Linked DNA regions of Immundisolibacter sp.. The protein of the gene in region 2 interacts with the protein of the main gene of each other region in a pairwise test. Links are inferred from orthologs where the notes say so. Each region holds a gene or a part of one and is shown on either strand. Other genes may lie near its edges.

Region 1 (9,628 bases), on a different replicon or contig from region 2:
TCCGAAAACCGACGGCTTTTTTCATGCGCGCGGCAAGTTCAGGGGGGATGGTGCCAAGGTCTGCCAGCACATCGAACGTTTGCCCCATCGTATCCGGGGCGGGGTTGTCTCGTGCGGCAATCAGATGCGCACCGATGTCCACACAAAGCTGGACCGCACGGGTCAGGTTCAGGGTGAGAATATCCTGGGCATCGACATCCTTTGCCAGGATTTCGGCAGTTGCCGGACACTTCTGGCGAACCCGCGCCACACAGCGGCGCAGCGATTCGAGTTTTTGCTCGATTACGTCCCGATCCACGCCTTTCTCCGCTCGGTCAGGATTCTTCTGCGATAGGGCATGAAATCGGCTTCTTCAAACAGATGCCGCTTGATCAGCTCAGCATAGTCGCTATCGCTACCAAAGAGGCGAACGCCATGTTTGAGAATTTGCCCGAGTACCGGTTCACCCGTCGTACGCAGATCGATCAGGTCTACGGGGCGTCCGGTTGCCAGTGACAGATCGCCAATCAAGGCCATTTTGGTTTCAGCGGACAGCGGCGCCTGCATCAGTACGGCCAAGTCAAGATCGCTCGCCGGCGTCGCGCGTCCCACGGCCAGCGATCCGAACAGAATCGCCAGACGGATATCTCCGTGCTGCATCAATACCTGTCCAATATGATCATTCAAATCCATGCGTCCTCCCACCTGCATGCCTGGGGAAACGCCGAATAAATCCGCGCTTCCCCGGCCGACCAGACCAGCGTGCGCAGGAAGTTCGGATGCGTCAGGCGGTCATTTCTTGTGGCCGTGCATCCGCGTATCGGCCAGTTGCGGTTGGCCGCCGAGTTTTCAGGCAACGCGGATTTACTCATGGTAGTCCATGGCCTTGTAACCGTGCCGTTTGACCAGTTCGTCGCGCTCGGCGGCTTTCAGGTCCTCGCGCACCATTTCGGCAACCAGGTCGACAAAGCTGGTCTGTGGCGTCCAGCCCAGTTTCTGCCGGGCCTTGCTGGCGTCTCCGAGCAGGGTTTCCACTTCGGTGGGCCGGAAATAGCGCGGGTCGACGGCGACGATGCAGCGGCCCGTAGGTTCGAGGTAACCCTTCTCGTGGACACCCTGCCCTTCCCAGCGGATATGCATGCCCAGTTCGCCGGCGGCGGCGTTGACGAAGTCGCGCACGCTGTATTGCACGCCGGTGGCGATGACGAAATCCTCCGCCTGCTGCTGCTGCAACATGAGCCACTGCATTTCCACGTAGTCGCGGGCGTGGCCCCAGTCGCGCTTGGCATCCAGGTTGCCTAGGTACAGGCAGTCCTGAAGCCCGAGCTTGATGCGCGCCAGGGCGCGGGTGATCTTGCGCGTGACGAAGGTCTCGCCGCGCAGCGGGCTTTCGTGGTTGAACAGGATGCCGTTGCAGGCGTACATGCCGTAGGCCTCGCGGTAGTTCACGACGATCCAGTAGCCGTACAGCTTGGCGACGGCGTAGGGGCTGCGCGGGTAGAAGGGGGTGGTCTCCTTCTGGGGTGTTTCCTGCACCAGGCCGTACAGCTCGGAGGTGGAGGCCTGGTAGAAGCGGGTTTTCTTCTCCAGGCCCAGGATGCGGATGGCTTCCAGCAGGCGCAGCACGCCGATGGCGTCGGAGTTGGCGGTGTATTCGGGCTCCTCGAAGCTGACCGCGACGTGGCTTTGCGCGGCCAGGTTGTAGATTTCGTCCGGCTGCACCTGCTGGATGATGCGCACCAGGCTGGACGAGTCAGTCATGTCCCCGTAGTGCAGGACGAAGTGGCGGTTGTCGACGTGCGGGTCCTGGTACAGGTGGTCGATGCGGTCGGTGTTGAACAGGGACGTGCGGCGCTTGATGCCGTGCACGATGTAGCCCTTCTTGAGCAGGAATTCGGCGAGGTAGGCGCCGTCCTGGCCGGTGATGCCGGTGATGAGGGCGATTTTTTTTGACATGGTGTTGCGGCCTTCTGGTCGGTCGATTCCGGCATTGCCGGGGGTGGGGGGGTGTGCAGCCCTGCCGCGTGCCTATTGCAGGCCGGACAGGCGCTTGCGGGTTTCGGGCGGCACGGCCGCGAGCAGGTCCTGCAGGAACCGTGCCTGCTGGGCGAATGCGCGCTCGTCGTCGGGGTCAATGGTCGAGGCCCGCACCAGCATGCCGTCCGGTATCTGGCCGCGGAATCCGTAGCGCATCTGTGCCAGCTTGCCCTGCAGGCTGCCGATGATGGCGCGGTCGCCGACCATGACCCAGTAGGTCACCGGTTCGTGGCGCGGCCCGAACTGGGTCGTGAGCCGGCGGATGGGAATTTCGCCCCACGGGGTCGGCAGGCTGGCGTTTACCGTGCTCAGAAGCTGCGCGCCCTGCGCCGGGTAGCAGACTTCCGGCCGGTGCACTTGCAGGTCGTCTTCCTGGTTGTCGCCGTAGGCGATGGACAGCATGACGCGCACGCCTTCCCCGTTCACGTAACTGCGCATGAGGACCTGGCTGTAGATGCGGTCGATGGTTTCCTGCTGGCGTGGATCGACGATCTGGACTTGCTGCTTCTGTTCCGTCCAGGCGCCGAACTGGCGCGGGATGGCGCTTTCCAGTTGGAACGTGTCGGCGCCGGCGACCATGCGCGTCGGCTTCATGGCGTAGGCCAGGCCGGCGGCGGCCAGCATGCAGATGCCGATCAGTACGGTACGCAGGTTAGGGTTGGCTGTTGTCATGACGATAGGGGGAATTCGGGGATGCTGCCGGTGTCAGGGATTGGTCGCTGGCTGCGCATGGGCAAATTCCTGGACCCGGCCCCAAACGGCCAGCAGTTCGCCAGCGCGGCCGGCAACGTTGCGTGAAGACTCATAGCTGCACCCCACTTTGGCGGGCGACCTGGTAAATGGGTAGCTCGATGCCGGCGTTGACCGGGCGCACCACGAGGTCGATTTTTTCGTCCTCGAATTCCGGACTTTCCGTGAGGGCCACCAGCGCATCCAGCTTGCGATCCACGATCAGGGCGGCATCGGCAAGGTTGGTCTCGACGTAGACATCGTAATCGCCTCCACGCTGCTCATCGTCGACCCGCGACCCGAACAGCCACACCCGCGCATCGGCACCAAAACACTGCCGCACGGTGTCTTTGAGCCGACGAACCTGGGCGTGGCTAAGACGCATGGGGCTAGCCTTTGACGCGCCGCGGCTCGCGCAGTCCGGGCAGCAGACCCAGCAGCGCGTCCAGCGCCAGCAACATCGCCAGCGCGAACAGGTACAGCGAGATGCCGGCCAGGCCGTGCAGGTAACCCTGGGCGGCGGCATCGCCCATGTGGAAGGTGATCAGCGCCAGGGTCACCACGCGCAGCGTGTTGGCCAGGAAGGCGATCGGCACGATGGCGAGCACCAGCAGGCCCAGCCGCAGGCGGTTCTTGTAGCCCATCAGGTACAGGTAGAACAGGCCGACGGCGGCCAGCGAATAGATTGAATGCATGCCGGAACAGGCATCCGCCACCAGCAGTTGGTACGGCCCCAGATGCAGCACCACGCCGGCCCGCGCGATGGGATAGCCGGCCGCGAACAGTATCTGCGCGGCCAGTGCCGAGGCGTGCTGCTTCAGCGGCCCGGTGACGGCGTCCACCAGAAAGCCCGGCAGCGGGATCAGAAAAATCAGAAAAAACAGCGGAAACCACAGGCGCCGCACCGCAGCCGGGCCCACCAGCGCCAGCAGGCAGCCGATCAGCACCGGTATGGCCGAGCCGATTTCGAAGATCAGGATGTCCTGCGAGCGGCCGACGGCGTACAGCAACAGGCCGGGCAGCAGCCACAGCCAGCCGGCGAGCGGGCGGGGTTGCGTCGCCGCCGAGAAGGCATCGCGGCAGGACCATGCCAGCCACAGCACCACGGCCAGTATCAGCGGCCCATGGGCCTGATCCTCGGACTGCCACAGGCCGGTGGCCAGGCCATACACGGTCGGCCCATACAGCACGGCCAGGCCGAGCAGCACCGGCCAGGCGGCGAGCCAGCGCGGTCCGGAATGCGCAATTGACGTGGGATGCACGGCTGCCATGTGGTTCAACCCCGGTTCATGACCACACCCAGCACCGGAATGCCCGTGGCGGCCAGGGTCTGCGTGAGGGTGTCGAGGCCGGTTAGGCTGGTGTGGTTGCGGCGGGCCACCAGCAGTGCGGCGCGGGCCGCGGCGGCGATGTAGTACGCATCGCCGCCGGGTCCGGTCGGCGGGGTGTCCAGAATCACCAGATCGAAGCGGTCCGCCACGTCGCTCAGGAAGGTCTGCAGGGCCGGACGGGCCAGCAGTTCCGTGGCATTGGGCGGCACCGGGCCGGACGGCAACACGGCCAGGCCGCTGAAACCGGGTAGCGGCGTGATGAAAGCGGCACAGCCTCGCCCGGCGAGCAGGTCCGACAGGCCGCCGCCGCCCACGACGGATCGAAACAGTGTGTGCTGGCTGGGCCGGCGCAGGTCGGCATCCACCAGCAGTGTGCGCAGCCCGAGTTCGGCAAAGGACACGGCAAGGTTGGCGGCCAGTGTGCTGCGGCCGTCGCCGTCCTGCGGGCTGAGCACGGCCAGGGCCGGGTGGCCCTCGGCGCGACCGACCCCCGCCAGGCTCAGGCGCATGCGCAGGGCGCGCAGCTGCTCCGCCTGATGGCCGAACGGCTGCGCCAGCGCGTACAGGGTGGGGTCGGTGGCGGCGCTGCCGGGCTTCCATGGGTAGCCGAACTGCTCGGCGAGGGCCGAATCCAGATCGGCTCCGCTGAGCAGACCCAGCGCCTGCGCAGCCTCACCAAAGCGCACGGCATGTTGCTTTTGGTACTCAGCGATGCGGGTCAGGTCCGTTGAGGCCAGCTTGCCCTCTTGCACCAGGAGTGCGCCGATGCGATCGGCCGCCGGCGGCGCCGGCTCGTGTCCGGCGGTCGTGTCCGGTTTCATGCCGGTCCCTCCAGTACGCCCAGCACGGGCAGGTTCAGGCGCTGCTCCAGCATGCGCGGGCCGCGCACCTTGGGCATCAGCAGTTCCAGCAGCAGGGCCGCGCCCACGCCCAGCAGTCCGCCCAGAAACACACCGATTGCCAGGTTCAGCTTTGGCTTGGGACTGCTGCGCTGGGTGGGTACGACCGCCGGTGTCAAAACCGCGACGTTGGTATCCGAGACGCGGCTTTGCAGCAAACTTTCGTTGTAGCGCTGGGCGGCCACGTCGTAGGCGGCCTGTGCGCTCATCACGTCGCGCTCCAGGGTCGGTATCTGGTCGCGCGCCTCCTTGAAGGCGAGCACCTTGGCGCGCTGGGCGTCGAGCTCCTTGCGCAGTGCCTCGACACGGCTGTGGGCGATGTCGGCTTCGTTGGCGACGCTGCGCGTGAGCCGGTCGAGCGCCGTGGCCAGCCGCCCGCGCACGCTGGCCACCTCGGCCTCGGCGCGCTGCAGTTGCGGATGGTTGGCGCCGTACTGTTTCTGCAACTGGACCAGATCGGCCTCGCGCCGGGCCAGGTCGACCTTGAGGCTCTGCAGGTAGCTGTCGGTGGAGAATTCGCGCAGGCTCTCGATGCTGCCGCCGCCCTTGCGGATGCGCGTCAGTTCCTGCTGGCGGGTCTCGGCGTCGTGCATCAGGCCCTCGGCCTGCACCAGTTGCGAGCTGAGCTCGTTCAGGCGGGCGGTTTCGATGTCCAGCCGCTCGTCGCTGGCCACGATGCCGCGCTCGCGCTGGAAGGCCGACAGCCGCGCCTGCGCCTCCTCCAGACGCTGACGCAGGGCGGTCAGTTGCGAGTCCAGCCACGCGCTGTCGCGGCGGGCCGGATCGACGCTCAGTTCCAGGTTGGTCTCGATGTACGCGTCGGCAAAGGCATTGGCCAGGGCGGCCGCGAACCGCGGATCCGTGCCGCGGTAGGTAAGGTTAACCACCCGGCTGTCGGGGGTCGGCTTCAGGGTCAGGTCATTGCGCAGGACGTCCGCCAGCCAGTGGCGGATGGAGCCCTTGCCGTCGGTGGCGTCCTGCCACAGCTCGCGTGCGGTTGCCTGTTCCGCCAGCTTGAGCTTGTCGACCACCTTGAGTGCCACGTTCTGACTCTGAATGATGTCGAACTGGGTGGCCATGTAGCTTGGCGCCATCTGCACCGACAGCATCGGCGCCTGCTGGTCGCGAAAGGTGATCAGCAGCGCGGTGGTGGCGTCGTACTTGTCGGGCAGCTTCAGGGTAACGCCCAGCGCCGCCAGCACGGTGGCGGCCAGGGCGCCGAGCACCACGTATCGGCGCGCCCACAAAATCAACAGAAAATCCTGGATGTTCATGGCTCTGCTTCTCAGAACAGCCGTTCGCGAACGACGATGATGTCACCGGCCTGCAGCGGCTGGTCGAAATCGGCGTCGATTTCGCTCACCGTGCCGTCGGCCGCCTGGCGACGGATGCGGATGCCGCGGTCGGTGCCGCGCGGCGAGATGCTGCCGCCCAGTGCCAGACCCTGCTGCACGGTCATGTGGCGATCCAGCGGATAGGCACCGGGGCGCTGCACCTCGCCGAACACGTAGATCATCTCTGCCTTGGGTACGTAGATGACCTCGCCACCGCGCAGCACCGGGTTGGCGCCGGCGCCGTCTGCCAGGGTCGTGCGCAGGTCGATCTCCTGCCGGTGGCCATCAGCAGTGACCAGCACCACTTTTTCGCTGCCGCTCTGCGCCACGCCGCCGGCCTGTGCCACGGCCTCCACCAGCGTGAGTTGGCGGTCCATGGGATAGCGGCCCGGCCGGTTGATGTAGCCCAGCACCGATACCAGGCGGCTCTGGTACTGATCCACCAGCACGCTGATTTGCGGGTCGCTGACGTAATCGCCCTGCTGCAGGGCCTTGGTGATGGTCGCCTCGGCCTCGCGCTCGGTCAGACCGGCCACGGTCACGGCCCCGGCCAGCGGCACCTTGACCTTGCCCTCCGGCCCGACGCGGCTTTTGACGGCCAGGTCCGGGTGCTCGAACACGGTGATCTGCAGCACGTCGCCGGGGCCGATCTGGTAATCGGCCGCCAGCGCGCCGCCGGCCGCTACCGCCAGCAGCATGCCGCTGATTGTCCTGAGCCATCGCTTCATCGTTGATTTTCCTGAGTTTTCCAAGTCTGCCGGCGCCGATTGTGACAGCGCCGTGTTACAGGTTGACCTGCACCGAGAAATTGAATGAGTTGGCGTCATAGTCGTTGCCGGGACGGTCCGAACTGCGCTGGCTGTGGCTGTAACCGGCGCTGAGCGTCACCAGCGTCCGCGGCGTGTAGCTGGCGCTGAGTCCGTAGGACAGGATGTTTTCCTTCGGCTGCGTGGCGCCCACAAACAGGCCGGAATCCTCGTACTGGCGGTGGGTGTAGCCAGTGTTGGCCCGCAGGACGATGCGGTCGGTGGGCGCCCAGACCGGCCTGAAGGAGAAACCGGTGGTGGTTACGGAGCTCGAGAACAGGTCGTCCAGCGATTCCAGGCGCCGGTAGGCATTCAGGTCCAGCATCAGCTTGGGTGACCACATGTAGCGGGCGCTCAGATCACCGGAAGGACCTGAATAGTCCCGGAATTCAAGGTTGTTGGAGCGCCGCCAGGAATAGCCCAGGCGCCCGTCAAGCGACGTGAAGCCGCCCTGCCAGGTGAAGGTGACGACGCCTTCCTGCTGCAGGTAGCCATCGTCGGTCAGGCTGAAGGGACCGACATCCCGCTTCGGAAAACGGCCATCTTCCCGACGGTACTGCAAGCCGAGCCGGTTTCCGAGCGGCGTGCGGCGGGACACGCCCAGCAGCCAGTGGCTGCCGCGAAAGTTGGACGCCTCACGACTCTCGAGTCCGTGCGTGGTGGTGCGAATGCCGGTTCCGGCCCGCAGCTCGATCTCGGGCGTGATCAGGTAGCCAAGATCGAGCGTGCCATGCGCGGTATCGACCGGGTCCTTTACCGGCTCACGGAAGTTTTCGAAGCTGCCAAGCTGGCGCTGGAAGCCCGCATCCACGGTGCCGGTCAGGCTGCGGCCGGCGGCCATGTTCCAGCGCGCACGGGTGTCGTAGCCGGTGTTGTCCAGATACGAGAAGCGCTGAAAGGACTGGTCGAGCGCCTGCAGGCTGGCGGTGACTTGCTGGCGGCCGGGCTGCCAGTCCAGTCCCAGGCCGGCGAAGGCGGTGCGCATCCAGTCGGAGCGGCTCGATTCGCCGAGCGCCAGTTCTTCGTCCACGTCGTCGGACAGGCGAAACAGGTTGTCCTCGTAGGCCGACGCGATGCCGGCGAACGGCGTCAGGAAATCGCCCTCGCCCGCCCGCGCCAACGCCGGCAGCAGACCACACAACAGCAAGCTTCCGATACCCCCCGTCAGACCGCCGATTCGGCGCATGACCTCAATACGCATGCGCATCCCTGAACACCAGGGCCGCCGTGCGCAGCATGATGCGCAGGTCCAGACGCAACGACCAGCGGCGCAGGTATTCGAGGTCGTACTCGACCCGCGAGCGCATCTTGTCGAGCGTGTCGGTTTCGCCACGCAGGCCGTTGACCTGCGCCCAGCCGGTGATGCCGGGCTTGACCTTGTGGCGGTGCATGTAGCCGGAGATCAGGCGCCGGTAGTGCTCGTTGTGGGCGACGGCGTGCGGACGCGGCCCGACCACACTCATGCGGCCCTGCAGGACGTTGATGAACTGCGGCAGCTCGTCCAGGGACGTGCGTCGCAGCACGCGGCCCAGCGGCGTGATGCGGTCATCGTCACGGCGCGCCTGCGGAACGTTGGGTCCGTCTTCGCACACGGTCATGGTGCGGAACTTGTAGATGCGGATTTCCTCGCCGCCGAAGCCGTAACGACGCTGCCTGAACAGCACCGGCCCCGGCGAACCGAGCTTGACGCCGATGGCGATGGCGATCATCAAGGGGCTCAGAGCCAGCAGCGCCAGGGTGGCGAACACGATGTCGCTGGCCCGCTTGACTACGGCGTTGACCCCGTAATACGGCGTTTCCCATACACCCATGACCGGTATGCCACCCACCTGGTCGACCCGCGCCTGCAGCAGGTCGACGAAGTGCATGTCCGGCACGAAATAGACCGAGGCAGTGGTGTCGCGCAGGCCATCGAGCAGTGCCTCCACGCGCGGGTCGCCGCGCATGGGCAGGGCGATGTAGACCAGGTCGACCTTGTGCTCGCGCACAAAATCCGCCGTCTGCGCCAGACGACCCAGCAGCGCATCCGAGCTGGGCAGACCCAGCCGGGCGGCACTGCGGTCGTCGAAGAAGCCCTTGAAATCGACGCCGCCATCTTCGGCGTCCTGCAGCGCGCGACGCAGTGCCAGCGAGACGTTGGTAAACGCCACTGCCACGGCACTGCGCTGGCTGCCACGGGTCAGGTACAGCAGCAGCGCGCGGGTCACGGAGTGATACAGGATCATCACGACCGGGGTGACCAACAGCCACAGTTCCGCCAACGGCGGCGAAAAGTGCTCGGTCACGCCAGTGGCTACGGCCATGATGATCAGCAGGCCGACCACCGACATCCACGAGCCGATGATGCAGCCGACCAACGCCCACTCGCCGCCGCGTCGCCAAGGCTGGCCATGCGCCACGTCGCGAAACAGCGAAAACACCACCAGTGCGGCGGCGGTTGCTGCGGCCCGTTCGATGAGGGTGATGTCCAGACCCAGCCAGCGCGCTCCCAGCAGCAGGATGATCACTGTCAC
Region 2 (9,441 bases):
GTCGACTTTCGGCTGATCGCCGCCACCAACGTGGATCTGAAACATGCCGTCGAGGCGGGTCATTTCCGCGCCGATCTCTATTACCGTTTGAGCGTCGCCGACGTGCGCCTGCGGCCACTGCGCGAGCGGCCGGGCGATATCCCGCCGCTGGTCGAGCATTTTCTGGCCATGTACGGCGGTCGCCTGGGCCACGGCGTCCCCAGCGTCTCGCCGCCTGCCATGCAGCGACTGCTGAGCCACCCGTGGCCGGGCAACATCCGCGAACTCGAAAACGTCCTTCACCACACCCTGCTGGTGTGCCCCGGTCCGACCATCCGCGCCCAAGACGTCTATCTGCCCGAGCGGCCCCAGTCGCCCGACGTGCACGGCGCCAGCGCGGGTGGGGCGAATCTGCAGCAGGTCATAGTCGAACTGCTTGAACAGGGCGTTCCCGATCTATACGCCGAGGTTGAGCAGACGGTCATCCGCACCGCCTATGAGTACCATCGCAGCAATCAGGTGCGCACCGCGCAGGCGCTGGGCATCAGCCGCAACGTGCTGCGCGAGCGCCTGCATCGTTTGGGCATGTTGCCGTACGCGCCGTCACGCCGCCCGGAAACGTAGTGGCGACCAACCAGGGCCCACAGCAAACTCTGCCCAGCCCGGTTCAGCCGCGCCGCCCGCCTCAAGGGCCGGCGCGCAGGCTTTGCGCCGGCGGCGTGGCCAGCACGCGGCGCGCGCCCAGGCGGCCGGTCAATGTCACCAGCGCCGTGGCCAGCAGGAGCGCGCCCAGCAGTGCGCCGGCGTTCGGCTGGTAGGGAACTTCAAGGTAATGGGCGCACGCCAGGGCACCCGCCACCACTGCCGCGCCGCTGCCCAGCAAGGCCGCCGCGCCGCCCAGTAACGCAAAGCGCAGGTTGTAGACCGCGCCCAGCTGGCGGCGGCTGGCGCCCAGCGTGCGCAGCACGGCCGCTTCGCTCAGCAATCGGGTTCGCTCGGCCAGCACCGCCGCCAGCAGCACGGCCAGGCCCGCCAGCAGCGTGAAGCCGGCCAGAAAACCGGTGGCGCGGGACAACTGCGCGACCAGGCCCTGCAGGGTGGCAGTCATCGCGTCCAGGTCGATCACGGTCAGGTTCGGGAAGCGCTGCACCAGCGTGCGCAGCAGGGCGTCGGCCTGGGCCGGATCGATGCGGTAGCTGGTGACGTAGGTCGCCGGCAGGGCGTCCAGCGCGCCGGGCGAGAACACGACGAAGAAATTGCTGCGCAGGCTCTCCCAGTTGACCTCGCGCAGGCTGGTGACGGTGCCGGTCACCTGCTGACCGCTGACCTCGAACGTGAGCGTGTCGCCCAGGGCCACGCCCAGCGCCGCCGCCCATTCCTGTTCCAGCGAGATTTGCGGTTCGGGCGCCGCCGCGTTCCACCATTCGCCGGCCACCAAGCGATTGCCGGGCTCCGGATCGGCGCGCCACGTGAGGTTGTTCTCGCGCTCCAGAAAGCGCCGCGCCCGTTCGTTTTGCGGCGCCGGCGGGGGCTTGCCGTCGATGGCGGTCAGGCGCGCCCGCACCATCGGCCGCAGGTCGACGTCGCGGGCCCCGCCCGTGGCCAGCAGCTGGGCCACCGTGTCCCGCTGGTCCGGCTGGACGTCGATCAGGAAGCGATTGGGCGCCCCCGGCGGCACGCGCATCTGCCACTGGCGCAGCAGGTCGGTCTGCACCAGCGCCGGGGTCAGGATGGCAAGCACGCCAAAGCCGAGCGCCGCCACCGCCAGCACGGTATGGGCCGGTGCCCGTCCGAAGGCGGCCGCCGCATAGCGCCAGGCAAACGGCCCGCGATGCGACAGGCGCCGCGCCGCCCGCGCCAGCACCCGCGCGCCGACGCCGAACAGCAGCGCGGCACTGAGCAGCACACCGATGGCCAGCAGGCCGCGCTGGACGCTGCCGCTGAGCCACGCATAGACGGCGCCGCACAGCAACAAGGCCAGTACCAGGCCGGCGCCCTCGGTGCGCGCAAAGCCGCGCTCGACCTCGCCCTGCGCAGGCGCGCGCAGCACCGCCGCGGGCGGCGTCGCGCCCAGGCGCAGCAGCGGCGGCGCGGCCACGGCCAGCGCCACCAGCAGTGCCAGCAGTACGGCTATCGGCAGCATGCGCACATCGGCCGGCGGCAGGTCGGCGGGCACCAGGCCGCTGAGCAGGATGGGCAGCAGCCGTTCCAGAACGCTGCCGGCCGCTGCACCGGACAAGCCACCCAGCAACGCGACGGCGGCCACCAGCCCGGCATAGGTCAGCAGCACCAGCCGCCGGCTGGCGCCGAGCGCTTTCAGTGTCGCCGCCGCCGGCAGGCGTTTTTCGGTGAGATTGGACGCCGACAGCACCACCGCCGCCGCCGCCAGCACGACGCCGGCCAGGGCCACCAGGCGCAGAAAATCGGCTGCCTGGCGGGTCATGTTGCGTGTCTCGTCGAGGCCCTCGTCGGCCGTTTCGACGCTTGTGTGGGGCGGCAGTTCGGCCTCGAGCGCCGACACCAGGCGAGCAGCCTTCGTCGGCGGCGGGTCGTAGAGCAGTCGGCTGCGCACCCGGCTTTGCGGCGACACCAGGCGCGTAGCCGGCAGATCGTCCAGGTTCATCAGCACCCGCGGACCGATGCTGAAGGCGCCGGCCACGCGGTCCGGTTCGTCGGCGATGACGCCCGCCACCGTAAACGCGCTGTAGCCGAGTTCGATCCGATCACCCACCTCGATGCCCAGCTGCGCCAGCAACACCGGCTCCACCCACACCGTGCCGGGCGCCGGCGCGCGCCGCGCCCCCTGACCGGCGATCAGCAGCTCGCCCAGCAGCGGGTAGGCGGCGTCCACGGCCTTGAGCTCCACCAGGCGCAGGCGCTCGCCGGCCGCCGCCATGGTGGGCAGCTCCAGCACCGTCGTGGCCGGCCGCAGGGCGGACGGCAGGCTGGCGGCGACCGGCCGCAAATCGCGCTGGGCGGCGATCCGCACCGAGCCGCCGAGCAGGGTCGCGGCGCGCGCGTCGATGGCCGCCTGCACGCGCTGCGCAAAACCGCTGACGCTGGTCAGCGCCGCCACGCCCACCGCCACCGCCAGCAGCATGGCCAGCAGCAGCGGATCGGGCCGGCGCAATTCGCCGCGCAGCAGGCGGCCGGCGGTGCCCAGCTCAGTCATGTTCGGTCAGCCGCCCGGCGTCGAGTGTCAGGCGCCGGTCGACGCGCGCGGCCAGCGCCTCGTCGTGCGTGACCACCACCAGCGTGGTGCCGGCGGCGCGGTTCAGGTCGAACATCAGTTCCAGCACCGCTTGCGCGCTGGCACGGTCCAGGCTGCCGGTCGGCTCGTCGGCGAACAGCACCCGTGGCTGGCCGACGAAGGCCCGCGCCAGCGCCACCCGCTGCTGCTCGCCGCCGGACAGGGTGGGTGGATAGTGTCGCGCCCGCTGGGCCAGGCCGACCTGCTCCAGCATCCGGCGGGCACGCTCGCGGGCATCGCGCTGGCCGCGCAGCTCCAGCGGCAGCGCCACGTTGTCGAGCGCCGTGAGGTTGCCCAGCAGCTGGAAGTTCTGGAACACGAAGCCGACCTGCTCGCGGCGCAGCGCGGCGCGGGCGTCCTCGTCCAGGGCCGTCAGTTCGGCGTCGGCCAGCCACAAGCGCCCGGCGCTGGGCACGTCCAGTCCCGCCAGCAAGGCCAGCAGCGTGGTCTTGCCGCTGCCGGACGGGCCGACGATGGCGCAGCGTTCACCGTCCGCAATCGCCAGATCGACGGGCTGTAAGATGTCCAGCCTCCCCTGCGGCGAGGTAACCCACTTGGCGACTCCCTGGGCGCGTATCACCTGCGTCTTGCTCCTGTTGTTGGCCGGCTGCTCGCGGGCGGCCACGCCCCTGCCGGCCGGATCGATCCTGGTGCTGGGCGACAGCCTGAGCGCCGGCTACGGACTGCCGGACGGCGCCGCCTGGCCGGCCCGGCTGGCCGCTGCGCTGCGCGAACAAAAGCTGCCGTGGACCCTGGTCAATGCCGCCATCAGTGGCGACACCAGCGCCGGCGGGCTGGCCCGGCTGCCGGCGCTGCTGGACAGCCACCGCCCGGTGCTGGTGCTGATCGAGCTGGGCGCCAACGACGCCCTGCGCGGTCAGCCGCTGAACGCCACCGCTGCCAACCTGCGCGCCATGGTCGACGTCGCGCAGGCGGCCGGCGCGCGGGTGGGCCTGATCGGCATGCAGATTCCGCCCAACTTTGGCCCCATCTACACGCGCCAGTTCCGTGATCTGTTCCACGAAGTGGCGCGCGAGGCGGATGTCCCGCTGCTGGATTTCCTGCTCGAACCGGTCGCCGCCGACCCGGCCATGTTCCAGGAAGACGGCATCCACCCCACCGCCGCGGCCCAGGGGCCGATCGCAGACCATGTTGCGCAATGGCTGCAGGGCGCCTTCGGCCTGCCGGATCTGACCCCGGCCGGCAAGGCGCCCTGATCCGCCCGCGCCGGATGGGCGCGCTCAGCCGCGCGCGCCCGCCGTCGGCTGGTCCGGCAGGGTGATGTTCAGCTCCAGGATGTCGCAGTCGCCCAGGTGCTCCACATCCACCTTGACCGCGCTGTCGTCGACGGTCACATAGCGGCGCACCACCTCCAGCAGGTCGCGCTGCAGGCTGGCGAAATACGGCGGCCGGCCGGCTTCGCGCCGCTGGTGGGCGACCACGATCTGCAGCCGTTCCTTGGCCATCGAGGCACTGCCCTTGTTGCGCCCGTTGCGCAGGAAATCGAGGACTCTCACGCGCGTGCTCCGAAAAGGCGCCGCAGCAGGCCGCGCTCCTCGGTGATGAAGCGCAGCGGTTTCTCCTCGCCCAGGAAACGCGCCACGGTGTCGGCGTACGCCTGCGCGGCGTCGCTGGTCTGATCCAGGATCACCGGTGTGCCGGCGTTGGACGCCGCCAGCACGCTGGGCGACTCCGGAATCACGCCCAGCAGCGGTATACCCAGAATCTCGCCCACGTCGTCCAGGCTGAGCATCTCGCCCTTGCCGACGCGCTTTGGCGAGTAGCGCGTCACCACCAGGTGCTCGCGCACCCGCCCGCCCTGCTCGGCGGCCCGCGTCTTGCTGGCCAGCAGGCCCAGGATGCGGTCCGAGTCACGCACCGAGGACACCTCCGGATTGGTGACCACGATCGCCTCGTCGGCGAAGTACATGGCCAGGTGCGCGCCTTTCTCGATGCCGGCCGGCGAGTCGCAGACGATGTAGTCGAACTCCTTGGCCAGCTCGTCCAGCACCCGCTGCACGCCGTCCAGGGTCAGGGCGTCCTTGTCGCGGGTCTGCGAGGCGGCCAGGATGGCCAGGCCATCGACCCGCTTGTCGCGGATCAGCGCCTGGTTCAGCTGCGCCTCGCCGTGGATGACGTTCACGAAGTCATACACCACGCGCCGCTCGACGCCCATGATGAGGTCCAGGTTGCGCAGGCCGACGTCGAAGTCGATGACCACGGTCTTGTGCCCGCGCAGGGCCAGGCCGGTGCCGAAGGCGGCGCTGGTGGTGGTCTTGCCGACCCCTCCCTTGCCGGAGGTGGTGACGATGATGCGTGCCAAGTTTTTATCCTCTGTATGCCTAGCGTTGCGCCCTTGGGAAGCGCTGAATAAATCCATCCTGGATTTCTCAGCGCCCGCCATCGGAAAAGCGTGGTTTTCCGATGGCTCACAAGATCAGCAGCTTACAGCCACTGATCTTGGCAGCGCGTCCCTGCGCTGCGGGAAACGCTGAATAAATCAACGTTTCCCTTACAAGGGCGCGGTGACCAGATCCTCGCCATCGAGGAACACCTGCGCCGGGCGCCCGCGCAGGGCCGGGTCAATGTCCTCGGCCACCTGAAAACAGCCAGCGACGGCGATCAGCTCGGCCTCCAGCGCGCGGCAGTAGATGCGCGCCTGCGTGTTGCCGCGAAGCCCCGCCAGCGCCCGCCCACGCAGCGGGCCGTAAACATGAATGTGGCCGTCGGCCAGCAGCTCCGCGCCGGGGCTGACGCCGGCCAGCACGATCAGGTCACCGCGCGAGTACACCTGCTGTCCCGAGCGCACGGTCTGGGTGATGAGCCGCGTCGGCGCGGGGGCGATCGGGGCTGCCGCGTCCGGCCCGGCTGCAGCGTTCGCGGTGGCGGATGGTGGCGGCGGTTCTTCCTGGGCCGGTGGTGGTGCCGGCTCGGCGTCCGGCGGCAGGCGACCTTCGCCCAGCACGCCAAGGCCCAGTGCCGCGGCGGCACTGGCCACCGTGTCGCCGCCGCCGCGCACCGCGACCGGCACGAAGCCCAGCCGTGCCACCAGCGCGCGCAGACCGGCCAGGTCCAGGGCCTGCGGCTCGGCCAGATCGGCCAGGTCCAGCAACAGCGGCGCGCGGTCGAACAGCGCCGGCGCCTGCGCCACCTTGGCGGCCAGGCCGGCGTCGATTGCGGACAAATCGGTGCTCAGCGGCTTCAGTATGGACAGCGTCACCAGGCTGCCCTTGAGTCGGAACGGTGGACTCGCGGCCATTGAAAAATCGGGTTGGAATGCGCCGCGTGTCGACGGCCCGGCTACCTTAGCAGAAGCAGCGGCCGCGGCGGGCGCCTCGCGCCAACAACCCGCCAGCGCGGCCGGCAACCGGCTAGCTGCCGAGCCGGCCGCGGGCGCTGTCCAGCAGCGCGGCGGTGGAAGCATCGTGCGCGGCGCCGGGCACGCCCTGCCCGCCCAGCTCCCGCTCCAGTGTGCCGGCCAGGCGCTTGCCCAGCTCCACGCCGAACTGATCGAACGGATTGACCCGCCACAGCACTCCACTGGTGAAGGTGCGGTGCTCGTGGCAGGCCAGCAGCGCGCCCAGCAGCTGCGGCGTCATGTCCGGCAGCAGGAACATTGTGCTCGGCCGGTTGCCGGGGCAGCGGGCATGCGGCTTGTCAGGTGCATCAAAGCCGGTGAGCAGCGCTTCGGCCTGCGCCAGGCACTGTGCGACCAGCCGCCGGCGGTGGCCGGGCAGGTCCGCATCGGGCCGGGTGCACACCACGAATTCGGCCGGAATGGTGGCCGGACCCTGGTGCAGCAACTGGTAGAAGGTGTGCTCGCCGTCGTTGCCGTTGCCACCCCAGACGACCGGACAGGTGGGATAGTCGAGCGGCTGGCCGTCGCGGTCCACGCCCTTGCCGTCGCTTTCCATCGCCAGCTGCTGCACGTAGGTCGGCAACAGGCGCAGCCCCTGGTCATAGGGCAACAGCGCGCGGCTGCCAAAGCCCCAGAAACTGGCGTACCAGACGTCCAGCAGGCCCAGCAGCAGCGGCAGGTTGTGCGCCGGCGGGGCGGTCAGGAAGTGCCGGTCCATGGCCGCGGCGCCTTCGAGCAGCTGCGCGAAGCGGTCCGCGCCCAAGCCGATGGCCGCCGGCAGGCCGATCGCCGACCACAGCGAATAGCGCCCGCCGACCCACTCGGGAAAGGTGACGATCGCATCCTGCGCAAATCCCAACGCCCGCGCCTTGTCCGAATTGGCGGTGACGGCGATGAAATGGCGGTCGACCCCCTCGGCCAGCTGCCCGGCCATGAAGGCGCGCGCCGTCTGATAGTTGTAGAGCGTCTCGGTGGTGCCAAAGCTCTTGGAGGACACCAGAAACAGCGTGCGTTCCGGCTCGCATTGCGCCAGCACGCGCTTGAGCGGCGCCGGGTCGACGTTGGAGACGAAATCGATGCGCATGTCCGGCGTGGCGAGTTCATGCAGGGCTTCCAGCGCCAGCGCCGGACCCCAATACGAGCCGCCGATACCCAGGTTCACCACCTGCGTGAAACGCTGGCCGCTGGCGCCGACGCGCCGCCCGCTGCGCACCGCGTCGGCCAGATCCGCGATCTGCCGGTGCATGGCGGCCACGCCGGGCTTGATGTCCTGTCCGTCGACCACAATCGGTTCCGGCGAGGCATCGCGCAGGGCCGTGTGCAGGGCCGGGCGGCCCTCGCTGTTGTTGATCGGCTCACCGGCAAACAGCGCCGTGCGCCAGCGCGGCAATTCGGCCGCCTCCGCCAGCGCCAGCAGCGCGGCCAGGGCAGCATCGTCCAGCAGATGCTTGGACAGATCCACGTGCAGGCCGGCCACGCCCAGCGTGTAGCGCGCCACGCGCTGCGGATCGGCGGCGAACAGCTCGGTCATGCGGCAGCCCGCCAGGCGGATTTGGGCGGCGGCAACGGTCTGCCAGGCGGATGAGAATTGGGCGTGTGTCATGGCGAATCCCGGTGAACGATTGGGTGCGGGGTGTTTTAGCGCGGCCGGATTGCCAGCGTGTGGCGGCCTGCCATCGACTACTGCCGAACAGCAAGATCGATGCCGGCGCAGGCCACCCGCGCCAGCAGGACGATTTCGTCCTCGGTGATGACGTATGGCGGCATGAAGTAGACGACGTTGCCGAGCGGCCGCAGCAGCACGCCCTCGCTCAGGCCATGCTGATAGACGCGCAGGCCGCGGCGTTCCTGCCACGGATACGGCCGGCGGCTGGCCTTGTCCTGCACCAGCTCGATGGCCAGGATCATGCCGGTCTGGCGCACTTCGGCTACGTGCGGATGGTCCACCAGATGCGCCGTCTCGCGCGCCATGGCCGCCGCCAACGCGCGGTTGCGCTCGAGCACCGGTTCGCTGGCGAAGATGTCCAGCGTGGCCAGCGCCGCCGCGCAGCCGAGCGGATTGCCGCTGTAGCTGTGCGAGTGCAAAAAGGCGCGCTGGCTGGCGTAGTCGGCGTAGAAGGCCTGGTACACGGCATCCGTGGTCAGCACTACCGCCAGCGGCAGGTAGCCGCCGGTCAGGCCCTTGGACAGGCACAGAAAATCCGGCGCGATGCCGGCCTGCTCGCAGGCAAACAGCGTGCCGGTGCGCCCGAAGCCGACCGCGATCTCGTCGGCGATCAGATGCACCCGGTAGCGGTCGCACAGCGCCCGCAGGCCGGTCAGGTAGGCCGGGTGGTGCATGCGCATGCCGCCGGCGCACTGCACCAGCGGCTCGACGATGACCGCGCAGACCTCGTGCGCGTGGGCTTCGAGCAGCGCCTGCATGTCGGCCAGGCGCCGCTGCGCCACCTCAGCCCAGCTCTCGCCGGGCTCGCGCTCGTAGGCGTCGGGAGAAGGCGCGGTGATTGGCGCGCGCAGCAGCTCGGCGTAGGCGTCGCGGTACAGGCCGACGTCGCCGATTCCCAGCGCGCCCAGCGTCTCACCGTGGTAGGCGCCGCGCAGGTTGATGACGCGGGATTTGCCGCCGATGCCGCAGTTGCGCCAGTAGTGGTAGCTCATCTTGAGCGCGACCTCCACCGCGGACGAACCGTTGTCGGCAAAAAAACAGCGCGCCAGCGACGGCGGCGCGAGCGCCACCAGCCGCTCGGCCAGCAGCAGTGCCGGCTCGTGCGAAAAGCCGCCGAAGATGACCTGTTCGAGCTGTCCCGCCTGCCGGGCGACGGCGGCCGAAATGTACGGATTGGCGTGCCCGAAC

What was found.
Region 1: the proteins of minD (region 2) and H5U26_RS11680 interact in binary tests that used the Bacillus subtilis proteins (3 or more experiments, as listed by UniProt). The link is inferred for Immundisolibacter sp. from one-to-one orthologs.

What each region holds. Positions count from the first base shown.
Region 1 is NZ_JACIZD010000012.1:1,871-11,498, reverse strand. The notes cover bases 2,960-5,959. They hold H5U26_RS11680 (polysaccharide biosynthesis tyrosine autokinase), read right to left. Parts: upstream 4,898-5,959; coding sequence 4,022-4,897; downstream 2,960-4,021. Other genes in these bases: epsF (chain length determinant protein EpsF), read right to left, coding at 4,894-5,959; xrtB (exosortase B), read right to left, coding at 3,135-4,016; H5U26_RS11690 (nucleotidyltransferase domain-containing protein), read right to left, coding at 2,960-3,130. In the rest of the region: H5U26_RS11710 (DUF86 domain-containing protein), read right to left, coding at 1-298; H5U26_RS11705 (nucleotidyltransferase domain-containing protein), read right to left, coding at 283-672; gmd (GDP-mannose 4,6-dehydratase), read right to left, coding at 844-1,935; epsI (exosortase-associated protein EpsI, B-type), read right to left, coding at 2,008-2,688; more of H5U26_RS11690, read right to left, coding at 2,819-2,959; more of epsF, read right to left, coding at 5,960-6,249; H5U26_RS11670 (polysaccharide biosynthesis/export family protein), read right to left, coding at 6,261-7,037; XrtB/PEP-CTERM-associated polysaccharide biosynthesis outer membrane protein EpsL, read right to left, coding at 7,093-8,256; H5U26_RS11660 (undecaprenyl-phosphate glucose phosphotransferase), read right to left, coding at 8,306-9,628. UniProt on the Bacillus subtilis protein: May be involved in the regulation of capsular polysaccharide biosynthesis. Autophosphorylates in vitro. Phosphorylates and activates in vitro two UDP-glucose dehydrogenases, YwqF and TuaD, as well as the DNA-binding proteins Ssb and SsbB.
Region 2 is NZ_JACIZD010000017.1:24,037-33,477, reverse strand. What follows is about bases 3,648-6,460. They hold minD (septum site-determining protein MinD), read right to left. Parts: upstream 5,553-6,460; coding sequence 4,743-5,552; downstream 3,648-4,742. Other genes in these bases: minC (septum site-determining protein MinC), read right to left, coding at 5,742-6,460; minE (cell division topological specificity factor MinE), read right to left, coding at 4,471-4,746; H5U26_RS13310 (arylesterase), read left to right, coding at 3,817-4,446; H5U26_RS13315 (ABC transporter ATP-binding protein), read right to left, coding at 3,648-3,809. Outside these bases: H5U26_RS13325 (sigma-54 dependent transcriptional regulator), read left to right, coding at 1-603; H5U26_RS13320 (FtsX-like permease family protein), read right to left, coding at 665-3,151; more of H5U26_RS13315, read right to left, coding at 3,144-3,647; more of minC, read right to left, coding at 6,461-6,488; pgi (glucose-6-phosphate isomerase), read right to left, coding at 6,601-8,190; H5U26_RS13285 (adenosylmethionine--8-amino-7-oxononanoate transaminase), read right to left, coding at 8,268-9,441. UniProt on the Bacillus subtilis protein: ATPase required for the correct placement of the division site. Cell division inhibitors MinC and MinD act in concert to form an inhibitor capable of blocking formation of the polar Z ring septums.